3 regions of the Arthrobacter flavus genome follow, and region 3 is predicted to be linked to each of the others. Evidence: predicted binding sites of a transcription regulator. Region 3 holds the regulator's gene; each other region holds the start of a gene.
What was found. The regulator LexA, encoded in region 3, represses DNA repair genes until DNA is damaged. The targets are predictions, from matches to a motif close to TCGAACANNTGTTCGA.
Positions count from the first base shown of each region.

Region 1: a site for LexA is predicted at 3,526-3,541, ahead of ABD059_RS05600 (LexA family protein). Genes of this name have one in related genera too.
Region 2: a site for LexA is predicted at 2,332-2,347, ahead of ABD059_RS09065 (HNH endonuclease signature motif containing protein). Genes of this name have one in related genera too.

Region 1 covers NZ_BAAAIJ010000015.1:8,186-13,508, reverse strand. Annotated here, with positions in the region: gene ABD059_RS05620 (hypothetical protein) at 1-400, shown strand, start outside; gene ABD059_RS05615 (helix-turn-helix domain-containing protein) at 459-1,055, shown strand; gene ABD059_RS05610 (DUF6036 family nucleotidyltransferase) at 1,052-1,612, shown strand; gene ABD059_RS05605 (Y-family DNA polymerase) at 1,609-2,922, opposite strand; gene ABD059_RS05600 (LexA family protein) at 3,081-3,506, opposite strand; gene ABD059_RS05595 (recombinase family protein) at 3,650-4,315, opposite strand; partial or broken gene ABD059_RS05590 (IS1634 family transposase) at 4,507-4,722, opposite strand; gene ABD059_RS05585 (hypothetical protein) at 4,862-5,323, shown strand, end outside.
Region 2 covers NZ_BAAAIJ010000035.1:6,577-11,899, reverse strand. Annotated here, with positions in the region: gene ABD059_RS09075 (hypothetical protein) at 157-366, shown strand; gene ABD059_RS09070 (hypothetical protein) at 418-561, opposite strand; gene ABD059_RS09065 (HNH endonuclease signature motif containing protein) at 745-2,319, opposite strand; gene ABD059_RS09060 (hypothetical protein) at 2,646-3,026, shown strand; gene ABD059_RS09055 (ATP-dependent DNA helicase RecG) at 3,161-5,323, opposite strand, start outside.
Region 3 covers NZ_BAAAIJ010000036.1:41,837-47,159, forward strand. Annotated here, with positions in the region: gene ABD059_RS09295 (histidinol-phosphate transaminase) at 1-173, opposite strand, end outside; gene ABD059_RS09300 (LysM peptidoglycan-binding domain-containing protein) at 362-736, opposite strand; gene lexA (transcriptional repressor LexA) at 1,192-1,848, shown strand; gene ABD059_RS09310 (ATP-dependent DNA helicase) at 1,900-3,930, opposite strand; gene hflX (GTPase HflX) at 3,923-5,323, opposite strand, start outside.

The sequences.
Region 1 (5,323 bases), on a different contig from region 3:
CGGGGTACGGCTAGCCCCAGCGGTCAGCGTCCCGGAAGACTCGTGCGCCCCGTGGACCATGGCTGCGGCCGTGGATCCGTTCGATGTCATCCACCAGCTGGTCGTTGATGGGCGGGTCGTCTGCACCTATCTGATGAACCCCCGGCGCAGCTACTTCCAGCCTTCCGAAACCCAGACACAGGCTGCCCTGACTGCCGCCGAAGCGTGCGGCGCACTGATCTCCTGTGTGAGCTCCACGTCAGCCGGGGAAATCATCGGCTTCGACCCGTCACCGTCGGTCCCCGAGGAGTTCGCTGAAGCGGTTGCCGCGGACCTGCTCACCGGTCTGACCCGGCTGCTGCATGAGCGCGATGAAGGAGCTGCCCAGGTGCGGCCCCCAGCGCTGCGACTCGTGCGTTGACGCATTGTTCCCGAATTTGAGGCTTCCAAATGTAACTGGTTGGTGACATAATTGTCGTGTGAATGCATCCTTGACAGACTCAGCGGCCCTTGGCCGGCGCATCCGGGAGCGGCGGCGCGCGCTCGGTGCGACCCAGCAGTCTGTTGCGGACAGCTGCGGTGTGTCGAGGAAGTTCATCAACGAACTCGAAGCAGGCAAGAACAATTCCTCCCTCGGGCTCGCGCTCAAAGTAATGGGTGTCCTCGGGCTTGGCATCACTGCGGCTCAGCCTCAATCTCAGAATGCCAAGGACTATGGCCGGGAATTCGCTGCCACCCTGGCTGCCAAGGACTATCGCTTCGCGCTTCGTCTCATCGGGGATTACGCCGCCTCCTCGGTGGCTGACGGGCGACCCAGCCTCACTTCGGTCCCACGAATCGATGACGCCGACTACCTGGTTGCTCTGGCCGCCATCACCCGGTGGATCGCCACCACCACTGGGTCGCCAGCACCGGGATGGTCTCTGCGCACCAAGCGGTCCGAAGCGCCGATCTTCCCTGCAGAGAAAATACACCCGGTAGGGTCCCGGATGAAAGAGCTGATCCGCCAGGGGACACCCCCTGATCTTGCGGCGATGAACGTCTGGATCCGCGAACGGGACCTCGCCACGGTATGAGTCGGCCGGGGCTCGAATCAGCCGACGTACTGAGGCTGCTTGCCGACCTGGAAGATCGGCTGAGCAAGCGCGGGGTTGCTCTCGACATACAGATTGTTGGAGGAGCGGCCCTGCTCCTTCACAGGATAATTGATCGCGCGACCGACGACATTGACGCCCAGTATGCCAGCGCCATCATCGTTGATGAAGTCGTCGAAGAGATGGCAGCCGTGTTCGGCTTGCCAAGCAAGTGGCTCAATTCAAACGCCGCGGCTCACCTGCCCGAAGAAACGGCGTGGATCGCTGGCCCCGCAGGGACCTCGAAGGCAGTACGGATTGCTGACCTGCAGACCCTCGCCGCCATGAAGCTTGCGGCGGAGCGCCAGAAGGACATAGAGGATCTTGGTCTGATCGCTTTAGCTCTCGGTATCGAGGACCCCGAAACGCTAGTTCGGATCGCCTATCTTAAGTACGGGAACCACTCGCTGTCGCTCAATGCCACCCGCGAAAACTACCTTCTTGTAGCCGAAGAGTCGATCAACGCAGGAAAGTTCAGAGGGGACGGCGGAGGCACTTAGCTGGCTTTGACGACCGGCAGTTCAGCCCATTCGGTCGTGTACCGCGGCGAGGAATGCTTCCGGCTCATCGTCCAGTCTGGCGGGGCTAACATCCCGGCTCGGCCGAGGCCAATACTGGCGGTCCCGTACTTGCCTTTGACCTTGCCGAGCAGATCACCAATGTTGCGGTGCTCGTGCACGGAGACGAACTCATCGAACTGGGGTTGGTAGCCGGCGGGGGAGAGGTCGGTGAGTATCACCCCGGCCCGCGCGTACGGGACACCCTCCATGAGGACCCCGTCCAGGGCTCCGACGGCCGCCTTCGTCAGGATGACCGGATCCGCGGTCGGGGCTGGCAGCTTCACCGTCACCGACGGGAACGAGGAGGCACTCTGATGGAAGTGCGAGGTGCCGGCGAAGACGTTCATCACCTTCGCGAGCTGCTCACCTTTGGCTAGCCGGGCGGCCGCCGATTGAGCGTAAATGCTCAACACCTGGTGCATCTCGGCGATGGTCGTGACCGGAGTGGAGAAGGATCGGGAGAAGATCATCTGCTTCTTGTCTTCGCGTTCCAGCTCGATCTCAATGCACGGGATCCCGTTCAACTCCAGGATGGTCCGCTGCATCAACACGGAGAACTTCTTGCGCATCACCACCGGGTCGGAGGCTTTCAGGTCAGCGATCGTGAAGATGCCCATGGAGTTCAGGCGTTTCCCGAGCCGGCCGGCGATACCCCAGATGCCGGTCACCGGCACCCGCGACATAATGTGGTCGACGTGGGCCGGTGGCATGGTGTCCAGGTTGCAGACACCATTCATGGCCGGGTTCTGCTTTGCGATCCGGTTCGCGAACTTCGCCAGGGTTTTCGTCGGCGCGATCCCCACACAGACCGGCAATCCGGTGTTCCGCAGTACAGTACGACGGATCTGCTGACCCTCGGTGACCAGCTCCTCCGGCTCACCGTTCAATCCCAAAAATGCTTCATCAACCGAGTACACCTCCAAGGCGTTCGTGTGCCGACCCAGGAGCTCCATGAAGCGGGCACTCAGGTCACCGTAGAGCTCGTAATTGCTGGATCTCTGGACCAGGCCCCACTCTTTGGCGCGGGCGGCGAGCTTGAACCAGGGCTCACCCATGGGGATGCCCAAGGCCTTGGCTTCATTGCTCCTGGCGACCACGCAGCCATCGTTGTTGGACAGCACGACCGTCGGCACCCCGGCCAGGGATGGGTCGAAAACGCGTTCACAGCTGACGTAGAAACTGTTCGCGTCCACCAAGGCAATCCGGGAGGGCTTCCGCCGGCTGGTGTCGGCCGCCGACGGGTGGCGCACGGGATGATCGGGACTCACCGGCTCGGGCGGAAGAGGCTGCAGGGGTGCGGCGGCCTGAGCAGGCCACAACTCAGATTCAGCTTTCACGATGCACCTCGGCTAAGTGTAAGAATCCGACCGCGATGTTTACAGATAGGGCACGACTCGGGCGGTGCGCATCAGACGTAGTGCAGGCAGCGGGTGACGACGCCCCACACGGAAAGGTCTGAGAGTTCGGCGACGGTGATGTCCGGGTAGTCCCGGTTCTCCGCCTTCAGGACGACCCCGTTCGGACCCAGCTTCAGCCGCTTGATCGTCAGTTCCCCATCCAGGATGGCGACCACCACGCATCCGTCGGTGGGTTCCAGCGACCGGTCCACAATGAGTTCATCCCCGTCGCTGATGCCGGCGTCGGACATGGAGTCTCCGGAGACCCGGACGATGAAGGTACAGGTCGTATCGGCGATGAGATGCTTGTTGAGGTCGATCCCACCGTCGTAATAGTCCTGGGCGGGGGAGGGGAAACCCGCCGGAACCGAGATTGGACTAATTTCTGTCAGTTGCACGGGCTGCACCGGGTGCAGCCGTACTACCCCTATTACTATCGTCACGAAATACCTCAAATAGAACAGATGTTCGAAAAAATCAGCTTAGCACCAGAGAATCGAACACGTCACGGCTATTATCTACGGTCCTAAGATGGCGCAGCCGGGGCTTCAGACAGAGTCGCAAGTGGCCCCGGGAGTGCCTAGGTCCGTCGAGGCAGTGGCTCACTGTCCGCGTACTGTGAACGCCCCCGGCCTATGGCGACCACCCCGTCAGTGGGAGGCTGCTCCGTTCCGTATTCCTTCAGATAGCGGTACAGGGTCGACCGGGACCAACCGACGGCCCCGGCCGCTCTCTCCGCGGTCTTGCCTTCGGCCAGCTCTCGACGGGCGAGCCGCAGCTTGTCTTCAACCTTGGACTGGTCAACGGGTTTCTGTCCGAACCGGACTCCGCGAGCCTTGGCCGCCGCAATACCATCGCGGACCCGTTCGTTGATCAGTTCGCGCTCGTACTCGGCCAAGGTAGCGAACAGGGCCAACTGGAGTCGTCCCTGAGCTGTGGAGGGATCAATCTTGTCGACCAGGGAACGCAGGCGGATGCCGCGCTCCTGCATAAGGGCAACGGTATTCAGAATGTCGAGCAGTGATCTCCCGAGTCGGTCGATCCGGTAGACCAGGATTTCGTCCTCTTCGCGGGCGTATTCCAACAACTTGATCATTGCTGGACGTTCCTTCGAAGCCTTGGATCCTGAGAGCTGGTCGAACCAGATTCGTTTCTCCGGCACACCGGCTTCGATGAGAGCATCGAACTGCATCCGGCCGTGCTGATCAGTGGTGGAGGTCCTGACGTAACCGAGTAGAAGTCCCATGCTCACAAACGGTAGCCCTTGGGTGTGTCATTATTCGTCGAGGACTCGTGAGATGGATCAAGTGGGACGGGGTTGATAGGACAGCCAGAGACAAAATCTTTGGAAAAATGGATCGCTTTTGATGTGTTCTACCGAGCTGGTGTTTGTAAGACGATGAATCGCGAAGGCTGAAGGAACATCACATGTGTAGGGCCAGCATCCAGCAGCGAGGTCAGCTCCACGATCCGGGACATCACCGGATCGGTGAACACCTCATGACCGACAGCATCGAAACCCAGCGAGATGAACACTGACTTCAGCGACTCGAAGAGCAATCGGCTCTCGGTCCCCACCACTTGGGCAGGACCATCGCGAACGGGCACCTGGTGCGCAGGACGGTGGAACAACGCCGGTGGGTTAAGGGGCGGGGTCAGGTATTTGGGTGGAGCCCTGCGTGTCCTAGCTCGATTAGCGCCTACTAGTTCCTACAATCGGGTGCGCGAGGTACTGCTGGAGGAAAGACCCAAGGACACCTTGTGGTCGAAAAGTTAACCTGTAGGCGCGGTCGTGTTTCCCGAGCTCGCATCGAACATCAAGAAATACGGTCGCAGCGGGGCTCGAGCTTCGACCTGTGACCCATGGAAGGACATCGTGACGAAAAAGATGGAATACCTTGCAGATTCTCTACTTGAGCGTCTGGGAGTGACGGCATCGCCCGGACGTAAGGCTCGCGTTAGAAGACCAGGGACGAAGCGTGAACAGGCAATTCCGTCGAGCATCGTAGCGTTGAGGAAAGAAGTTGGTCGTTTCTGCCAGAACGGTGTCGGGAACGCTACAACCCGTCGAAAGTTGATCAAGGCTATCAACGATGAGATCGTCCGTTGCCCGAAAGGAAACGACGGAGACAGAGTGGTCAACATCCTGCAAGCCATGAGGAATCGGCTTGAGGAACACATGCCCGTCATGGAACGGCGTTGGGATAACTCTGTTTCCGTACGCACCGTATCGGGCGGATTGCCGGGCTTAGGA
Region 2 (5,323 bases), on a different contig from region 3:
CTCAACAACATAAGGACAGCAGCAAAAAGAAAAGTTCCTGCCGGTGGCGACGTATCAGCCGGCGGCAGCACAGCCCGCAGCGCAGCGGAGGACGGCTTGTATGTTCCTGGTTTACCCGGTTGTTACGGGTGCTACTGCAGTGACAGGATGAAGTGCATGCGACCTATGAGCCAGTACCTGATCGTCATAGTGAGTGTTTTGAGCACCTTTGCTGTCAATATCGCTCTGGACGTTTTCACTGAACTTTCCCTGCTCAGTCGTGGGCTTATCTCGATTCTTTGCGGCCTACTCATCACCCATGTCATCGTCAGGTGGTCAGAGCGCCGACGGAAACAGAAGAACGCTGCCGCGCTAACCGAGAGCTGACCGGCCCTGGTGGGCTAGCCAGCTCTCTTGTCGGTGTTTCTAGCTGTCGAGTTAGTTGGTGTGGCGGGTGGCTTCCCACGCGGTAATGATGAGCACCAGGACAACCACGGCCAGGATCAGGTTGAGCAGATCCATGTAGAGCGCTTCCTTTCTGGTGATGAGTGGATAAAATTGGAGAAGGGCCGGTGGCCGCAACCGCTTTGGTTACGACCACGGATTGTGTGACTACCTCTTTGCACGACGCTTACGCTTCCGAGTTACTGCTCGGGAGCGTTTGTGCGTTCTGACCACTGCGCGTGCGGTGAGTAGAGCCACGACTGCCGCTGCCAGCTGCACTACTGCTGGAGTGAGTTGGATCGTTTCGTCTCGGATAGGGCGTCAACTCGAGACCGACGGATTGCGATCCTGCCGCTGGGGATAGTCCCGGTGATAGGGATGATCCCGGTGATAGTGGTTCTGCCGAGGTCTCTGCGCCGGATCGATATACCGCGGCGGAACAAACCACGGAATTCGGTCCCTCACCTCGATCTTCCACTCCTCCTGGTGAAGCAGATGATGATGCCTGGTACAAAGCAACACCCCGTTGTCCACGGTGGTCGGTCCACCTCGACTCCACGGAATGATGTGATGACCCTCGGTCCAAGGCGACGGCATCATGCAATCTGGAAAAGCACATCCACCATCCCGCGCGGTCAACGCCTTACGGATAGTGGGAGGAAACAAACGACGAGGATTGCCCACATCGAGGATTTGGCCTTGCGTTCCCAGCACCACTGGCAAAACATTCGCATCACAGGCAATCCGACGAATCGACCGAGCACTGATCAAACCGCCAAACGCCGCATGACCAGCTCTACCAACATCGGCCACCAGGTCCTTGTAGTTGATGGTGACCAACACCTGCGGCCGCATTCCTCCGGCATCAGAAAGCTTGCTGCTAGCCAAAGCAATACGACATGCACCCACCAGGCCATCCAGCAACTGCTGCGCCCACGTCGACCGATCAAGCTCGTCATCCGCAATGATCGCTGCTCCCTGAGCAGCTGAATCTCCGGATGAACCAAACAAGCTAGGCTCAGCGCTCAAAGAGTCTGCACCTGCACCTAAAGTCTTAGCCAGACCACCCAGCTTTTCGGCTTCGGCAGCCGACAGCCCTGCCCTGGCCCTCGGATTGGTGGCTGAATACATCACCGTGATCAGGTCTTCGAACTGTTCGTCCGTCGCCGAGATCTCCATAAAATGCAGACCGTGACGCTTGCCCCGAAGAAAGACTCCCTGCCGTGCACGCAACACCTCTTCGGTTGGCTCAGAGCCATCAGGGTTGAGCAAACTCTCCCACCGCTGAATCAGCACCCTGAGCACATCCAGATCCGAGACAACTGCCTGCCGAGTCAGAGTGGCTTCCATCTCGTCCAGATCCTTGGTCGAAGCAAACGGCTTGACTCTTTCCATGGCCGAACTGATTAGGGTGGCAGCCTGGCTGCTGACCTCCGATCGAGCAATCGCAGCCCCCAGATGTTCAAGCCGAGGGGCGATTGGCTGACCATTCAGCTGAACCGTCGGCAAAACCTGGCCGGATACACGAATCCGCCGCCTCGCATCACTCTTGCTGATCCGCAAAGTGTTCCGAAGATACTCTGCGTTGTCTCTGCACCCGGTGCGGTTCAGCGCTCCCTTGGCGGAGTCGTCGTCGGACGTTCCAAGACTCATCCGCTGGTCAGACTCACCGACTACTGCCACATTCTGATGTTCCACCGCGTGTGCCGCAATCAGCTGAAGTTGCTCGGCAGTTCTGGCAACCTGTTCGATAGCCACTGCGATCTCGGCGAGTTCTCGGGTAGGCATGATCAGACTCTCGGCCCGAAAAGAATCAGCAATCCCCGACAGCTCGGTGTTCAACCAGGCGAGATACCGAGGAGTATCTGTCTGCTGCTCGAAAGGGGTGATTGCCATGTTTCAATTTTATCGAATATAGATTCGAATGATCCAGCGAAGGCGGCCAATGTGGAGAAGGAGTGATCACTAGTCCTCCACACCTTCATGACCTGCCACCATGCGCTACTGATGGCGTCGTCCGCCGATGAATGGTCCAGGGTGCCGTTGGTGCGGCCACATGTGAACCCGAAGCTACCACCCCGAGACAAAGGAATCGTGGAGTATCAGGTGACTCGATAAGCTCAATGGCATGACTGCAATAGCTTTCGGACGAACGTGCACACCTCCCCCGAGTGGAGTGTGGCTCGATGCTTCTGACGTCCACGGTGCCCGGTTGGAGGGCAGTGCCTGAGGAATTGATCGGCCTAATTCTTCTCTCGTTCACCATCTTGCTCCTGCCAGCCATCTGCGTTGCCGTTACACGCCAGGCAGCTGAGGGCCTCATTGGTGCAAACGCGTCCGCCGGGATCCGCACCCGGTACACCAGGGCGTCCTCAGCGGCGTGGGTTGCCGGGCACACGGCGGCCCTTCCGGTGGTGAAAATAATGTGGCCGGTGGCAGGCGCCGGGCTGGTGACCGCAGCGGTGGTTCAACTAATAGCTGGTGGTCCAACTGGGACAGGTGTTGCGTTCCTCGCGCTTATCGCTCAGACCATGGTGCTCCTCCGTTCCGCCGCGGTGGCCAATCGCGCCGCGCGCTCGGCCACCCACGATGATGTGCAGTAGCCGATCCCCCTACGGACGATCTGGTGCGACCCCGGACACGATGGAAGCTTTACCGAAGATGTCTTTGATTCTTTCCTGATTGGACTGGGTCTGAAGTCCGTCGTCCCCTTGGACGACCTCAATTCCCAGCAGGGTTAGCCCCGCTCCAGGAAGGCTTCCTTCTCGGGATTCAGGTAGAGGTCCATTGCCTCAGCGAGGTCTGGATGATCCACCAGATCGACGTCGAGCGCCACAATCTGCTGGGCATCTTCGCGAGCCTTCTCAATGATTTTCACGTCCTTGACCACGCGCAGGAACCTCAACGCCGACCGCCCACCGGACTGCGAGGCCCCGAGAATGTTGCCTTCGCGCCTAAGCTCAAGATCCTTCTGCGACAGCTCGAAGCCGTCGGTAGTCGACGCGACAGCCGCCAGCCTCTCCCTGCTGGGATGCTCGGGGTCAAGCTGAGTCACCAGCAGACAGGTTCCGGGATGCCCACCACGACCAACGCGCCCCCTCAGCTGATGCAGCTGCGAAATACCGAACCGGTCCGCATCCATGATCACCATCATTGTGGCGTTGTGAACATCCACACCTACCTCGATCACCGTGGTGGAGACCAGCAGCTGAACGCTTCCGTCATTGAAGCGAGCCATGGTCGCTGACTTCTCGACAGGATCCAGCCGCCCATGCAACAGCCCAATCGACACACCCTGCATGACCGGCATTTCCTGCAGCGTTTCGAACAACTCATTGACCGACGTGAGTTCCGGCTGAGAACCCCGGCTGTCAGGCGGCCCATCGGGCGAGTAGAGCTCTACCGCCGTGGAGTCCTCTTCTTGGTCGCCAATCTTGGGACACACCACGTACACCTGACGCCCGGCGTCGATCTCCTCCCTGGCCCGCGCCCAAATTCGCTGAATCCAGGCAGGATGTTCGGTGAGGCCGACCTCGTGGGTGGTGATCGGCGCCCTACCGGCAGGCAACTCGGTCAAGGTGGATACATCTAGGTCGCCGAACACCGTCATCGCGACCGTCCGGGGAATGGGGGTTGCGGTCATCACCAGCACATGCGGCGAATTGGTGGCTTTAGACCGCAACACGTCGCGTTGTTCGACACCGAAGCGGTGCTGTTCATCCACCACGATGAGCCCGAGGTCAAAAAAGCTCACATTCTCGGACAGCAGGGCATGGGTCCCAATCACAATCCCGGCGTCACCCGTTGCCGCGTCAAGCATTGCGTGCTTGCGCTGCGCTGTGGACATCGAGCCGGTCAGCAGGACCACCTTGGTTCCATCAGCTGCTCCCCCGAGCATCCCTCCCATGGCCAATGGCCCCAACGTCCGGGTGATCGATTGCAGATGCTGTGCGGCAAGCACCTCGGTCGGCGCCAACAGCGCAGCCTGACCACCGGAGTCGATCACCTGCAGCATCGCCCGAAGAGCGACAAGCGTCTTACCGGAGCCCACCTCACCCTGCAGGAGCCGATTCATGGGGTGGGAAGAAGACAGGTCCTCAGCGAGGGTCTCCCCAATAACTTTCTGCCCGTTGGTGAGGGTGAAGGGCAGCTGGGAGTCGAATTGGTCCAGCAGTCCACCCGGGCGTGGACGGCGCGACGTCGCCTCCTCCTGCGAGGTGAGCGCCCGACGTCGGGCCAGTGCCGTCTGCAGAACCAGCGCCTCCTGGTAGCGGAAGCGGTGCTTGGCTCGGTAGGTGTCTTCGATCGCGTGGGGACGATGGATCAGCTCATAGGCCTGGGTGATATTCATCAGCTTGTCCCGGCGCGTAATGTCCGGCGGGATTGGATCATTGAACTGTGAGTGCACCAGTCTGTCGAGCAGCGTACCGACTGCCTTCTTGATGGTTTCGCTGGGAACCTTCGCCGACGCCGGGTACACCGGAAGCGGAGCCTCGAGAAGATCGGGGTCGACGGACCCGTCGTCGTCGAGCAATGAATAAATGGGGTTGGTGAGGTTCAGCCGGTGCCGATACTCAGTGACCTTGCCGGAGAACATGGCGTGGACGCCGGGACGTAGATCCCTCGCAGCCTGGTGACCGTTGAAGAAGGAGAGGCTGAGACTGCCGAGCTTGCCCCCGGTGTTGTCGGTGATCACTACCTCGCACAGAGAACCCTTACGGTTGCGCATCTGCCTCAGGTTGGCTGATTGCACCCGAGCAATCAGCGTCACATCTTCGCCCAACGGCACTGAGCTCACCGGCGTCAGCTCGCCGCGCTCAAAATAGGCACGCGGGAAATGGTTGAGCAGATGGCTAAAGGTGTGAATGTTAAGGGTCTCGGCGAAGGCTTTGACCTTGGC
Region 3 (5,323 bases):
TCCCTGCTGACCGCCTCGACGATTGCCTGCCGAACATCGTCCGGAACCCCGTAGGTGTTCTCGTTGACGTTGAGGAGGATGGGGACATCCAACTGTGGCGCCCCGTAGGGGTGCTTGCCCCGCAGATCATCGCGCAGGGGTAGCCGGCTCAACCGCTCAAACTGTTCGCTCACCTATCAAGGTTAAGCGTGGAGTGGTGCTGGTGCAGAATCGGTGGGTCTTCCACCGTCATCCTGGTCACCGTGGCGATCGCAGAAACTCCGCACCCGGTGGCCGAAACTGGCCGACCGGGTTGGAGGGTTCTGCGGGGATGTCCTGGCGGCGTGAGGCACTGGCCGTGGGAAGTGGCGTCCGGGCAGGCTTACCGGTTGGCGGGCACATCCAATTGCTGACCTGCCTGCAGCACTGACGTGCCCAGGCTGTTGAGCTCGACAATCTCGGAGACGACGACGCGCGGGTCGCGGTCCGGGGCGAACTCGGTAGCCAACTGCCAGATGGTTTCCCCGGCCGCAACGCTGACACTGACGGTCTGGGTGACCTCGCCGCCTTCGGCCGAGGCTTTCGCGGGCGAGTTGAAGAATCCGGCCAGCATCAGGGCAGCTGATGCCAGCAGGACGATCGGCAATCCGACCAGCAGAAGCCGGCCCCTGCGCGTGAGCCGCAGCTTGGTGGGGCTACCCTTGGTCGAGCCGCTCTCGGTGGTGGGGAAATTCTGGTGCGTGGTGATGACAGACATGGATACACCTCTCTGTACTCTCGAATCAGTCCATTCGGTGCCGGGGTATGAATCCGGCACCAACCCTGAAGGTTGAAGAAGATGTTCGAGCTAAAACCGGCCATTCCCGTTTTGTTCGAACTTATCTTCGAATTACTGCTGGTTTATTTTTAGCACTGATTGACGAACTTTGTCGAGACACGATCGAACAAATGTTTGAAAACGGGTTCCAACTCCCATACCGTTAGGGCAAGGATGAAGGTTCGGGATCCAGCAGAAACCAGCACATCATCCGCCACTGACAAAATAAGCTCGGCCCCCAAAACACAGGGATCTGCCGGGGTCCATGGATTCTTATCGAAGGGACAGCGACCGTGAAAGAGTCCGCCGAACCACTGGGCGAGCAGAGCTCAGACATTCCCCCGGCAGCCCTACCAACCCGTGGCCGCCCACGTGGCCGTCAGGTGCCCAAGGGCATGACGCCCCGGCAGAAGAAGATCCTTGAGACCATCCAGCGAGCGATCGGAACCAACGGCTATCCACCCTCAATGCGGGAGATCGGGGACACGGTGGGGCTCGCCAGCCTCTCCAGCGTCACGCATCAGCTGTCGCAGCTGGAACGGATGGGGTACCTCCGGCGAGACCCCAAGCGCCCTCGCGCCATGGAGATTCTGCTGCCTCTGACCCTTGACCACGATCAGCGCAGTGGTGACGAAGGATCGGACCGCGGCACGCTGCCCGACGTCGGCGGCGCAATCGATGCAGCAATGGTCCCGATGGTGGGACGGATCGCCGCCGGTGGGCCGGTGCTGGCCGATCAGGTGGTGGAAGACGTCATGCCCCTACCCCGCCAACTGGTGGGTCACGGCGATTTGTTCATGCTGCGCGTCTATGGCGACTCGATGATTGACGCCGCCATTTGCGACGGTGACTGGGTAGTGGTCCGCCGCCAGCAGGAGGCACAGAACGGTGACATTGTGGCCGCACTCCTCGACGACGAGGCGACGGTCAAGACGTTCCGCCAACGTGACGGCCACACCTGGCTGCTCCCTCAGAACACCCAGTACGAGCCGATCCTGGGAGACCTTGCCACGATCATGGGCAAGGTTGTCTCGGTGATGCGCGCCCTCTAACCCGCTGGGAAGTTAGCTCTGGCAGGCTAGAAGGGCCGGAGCCCACCGGCGCTAGCTATTCGGCGGTGTGGGTTTGCCGGCCAGTCGCTTCAGGACGCCGACCGCCGTCGAGCGGTCAGTGGTGGACCAGAAGGGCGGCAGCGCGGCACGCAGGAAGGATCCGTAGCGTGCGTTGGCAAGCCGGGAATCGAGAATGGCCACCACCCCCTTGTCCTCGGCCGCGCGGATGAGGCGGCCGGCACCCTGGGCGAGCCGGACGGCCGCGTGGGTCGCCGAGACACTCATGAAGCCATTTCCGCCGGCTTTCGCCACGGCCCGCGTGCGTGCAGTCATGAGGGGGTCGTCGGGGCGCGGGAAGGGAATACGGTCGATGGTGACCAGCCTGCAGGACCGGCCCGGCACATCGACGCCCTGCCAGAGTGACATGGTGCCGAAGAGGCAGGTGTCCGGTTCCTCCGAAAACTGTTTGACCAGCGCTGACATTGACGATTCGCCCTGGCACAGAATGTCAAAGTCGACCCGGGGGCGCAGGGCTTCGGCCGCGTCCTCGGCAGCACGACGGGAAGAGAACAGTCCCAGCGCTCCGCCCCGTGACGCTTTGAGGAGTACCTCCAGTTCGTCGAGCTGCTCAGGTGAGGTGCCCCGCTCCGGCTTGGGCAGATCCTTCGCGACATACAGCACGCCCTGCTTCGGATAGTCGAAAGGACTGCCGACGTCGACGCCGGTCCACGACGGCGCCGAGGCACCCGCAAGACCCAGCGAACCGGCAACCGGCCCGAACTCGGATCCGATGGCGAGCGTTGCCGAGGTCAGGACCACTGTGTGATCCGCGAACAATCCCTCCCGCAGCTTCCCAGCCACGGACAGCGGAGCAATGTTGATGGTCGCGGGGGCGTCGTCGTCGGGCTGTGAATACCCGGTGCCCGGCGAGAAGGTGCTGGGCCGTGATGCCCAGAGCACCTCCCCGGCCGGAGTGGCCGTCAGCAGCCGCTCGCACAGTTCGAAGACGGCGAGGACATGGGACTTTGCCATCTGACGTCCGCCGTCGGCTGGGGTCGGCCCGTCTCCCTTGGCATCCGAGAGCACTGCCCGGCAGGCTTCGCGGACCTGGGTGATCGCCGTCTCCTGCTCCTCGGTGAGTCCGGCGGCCATCAATCCCGTGGGAATCGCCGTGACGGTCGATTCGAAGAAGCGGTTGGCGGAGTCGAGGGCCTCGGTGGCGATTGACAGGTGCCGCCGTGCGGCCGACGCGGCCGCGGAGATCATCCCCGCCGACAGCTGGCCGGAGACCGCGCCGGTGACCCGGTCATGCAGTTCGTGGGCTTCGTCGATGACGACGACGTCGTACTCGGGCAGCACCGCAAGCCCTTCGAAGGCGCTGATTGCGAGCATCGCGTGGTTGGTGATGACGATGTCCGCGTCACCTGCCTTCGCCCGGGCCCGTTCACTGAAGCATTCCGCAGCGACCGGGCACTTTTGTGCGCCGAGGCACTCCATGCTGGTCACCGATACCTGCCGCCACGCCTGCTCGCTCACACCCGGGGTGAGCTCGTCCCGGTCTCCCGTGTCGGTGGTTTCGGCCCATTCCCGGAGCCTGACAACCTCGCGGCCCAGCGGGGTGGCCGGGCCGGCGGAAGGGTGCGGTGCGGCGGTGTCCTCGCCAAGGCTAAACAGCGCATCGGGTGCCCCCTCTTCGGGGAATCCCCCGCCCGTTTTGTGCTTGCAGACGTAATTGCCGCGCCCTTTGAGGAGCACCACGTCGACGGGGCGGGGCAACTTGCCTTTGAGGGCCTTCAACAGCCGGGGTACGTCGCGTCCGACTATCTGGGCCTGCAACGCCAGTGTGGCGGTGGAGACGATGGCCGGCTTGTCGTGGGTCAGGGCGTGGGAGATCAACGGGATCAGGTAGGCCAACGACTTACCGGTGCCCGTGCCCGCCTGCACCAGCAGGTGGTCCCCGCTTGTTAACGCCTCGGCGACCCGCTGGGTCATCTCATGCTGACCCACCCGGTTCTCGCCGCCCATGGCTTCGACGGCGGCATCAAGAAGTTCCAGCGGCCCCGTGGTACCGCTGTCAGGCATGCTGGCGGAATTCCTCCAGATCGGCGGCAAGACCCTCGCGGACCATGACGTCGAGTCGGGTGCCCGATTCAACGTGCTCGAGGGTCAGAATCTCGGCGTCGGACTGGTGCAGCCGGCTGACGACGTCGCCGCGCTCGTACGGCACGAGAAGGGTCAGCTTCACGCTCGGCCGGGGAATAGCGGCGCTGACAGCCTCGAGGAGCTCGGCGATCCCCTCGCCCGTCCGGGCTGACACCACCACGTGCCGGGGCTCGCGCTGCCGCAGGCGTTCAATCACGAACGGATCCGCGGCATCGGCCTTGTTCAGGACAATGATTTCGGGGACCTTGCGGGCGTCGACCTCCGAGAGCACTTCCCGCACGGCGGCGATCTGCCCCTCCGGATCGGGGTGCGACACATCCACTACATGAAGGATCAGGTCCGAGTCGGCAATTTCCTCAAGCGTTGAGCGGAAGGCCTCCACCAGCTGGGTGGGCAGCGACCTGACGAACCCCACCGTATCGGCGAGGGTGTACCCCAGCCCATCGGCTGTCTCTGCCTTACGAACTGTCGGATCCAGGGTGGCGAACAGCGCGTTCTCCACCAAGACGCCAGCGTCGGTGAGGCGGTTCAGCAACGAGGATTTGCCGGCGTTCGTGTAGCCAGCGATGGCGACCGAGGGGATCTCATTACGACGGCGGTTGGCCCGCTTCGTTTCCCGGGCTGGTTTCATCCCGCTGATTTCCCGGCGCAGCTTCGCCATCCGGGTGCGGATCTTCCGCCGGTCGAGTTCAATCTTCGTTTCGCCGGGTCCACGGGAACCCATACCCGCACCGGCGCCGCCGACCTGGCCGCCTGCCTGCCGGGACATGGAGTCGCCCCAACCACGCAGCCTGGGGAGCAGGTATTCGAGCTGGGCCAGTTCAACCTGGGCCTTGCCCTCTCGCGACTTCGCGTGCTGGGCAAAGATGTCGAGGATCAGCGCGGTCCGGTCAATGACCTTGACCTTGACGATGTCTTCAAGCCCGCGACGCTGCGACGGGGACAACTCGCTGTCCACAATGACCGTGTCGGCGCCGGTGGCGACCACGATGTCTTTGAGCTCCTGGGCCTTACCCGAGCCAAGGAAGGTGCCGGGGTCTGGCTTGAGGCGGCGCTGGACGATGCCGTCGAGGACCTCGGATCCGGCGGTGGCCGCCAACGCTGACAGCTCCCGTAGCGAGTTCTCGGCATCTTCGGAGGTGCCTTCACTCCACAGCCCGGCGAGGACAACACGCTCAAGGCGGAGTTGCCGGTATTCGACCTCGGTGACGTCCTCGAGCTCGGTGGAAAGTCCGGCGACGCGTCGCAAAGCGCGCCGTTCGTCCAGGTCCTGCTGGTCGCCGTCGTAGGACGAGCGTTCGTCGTCGTGCCC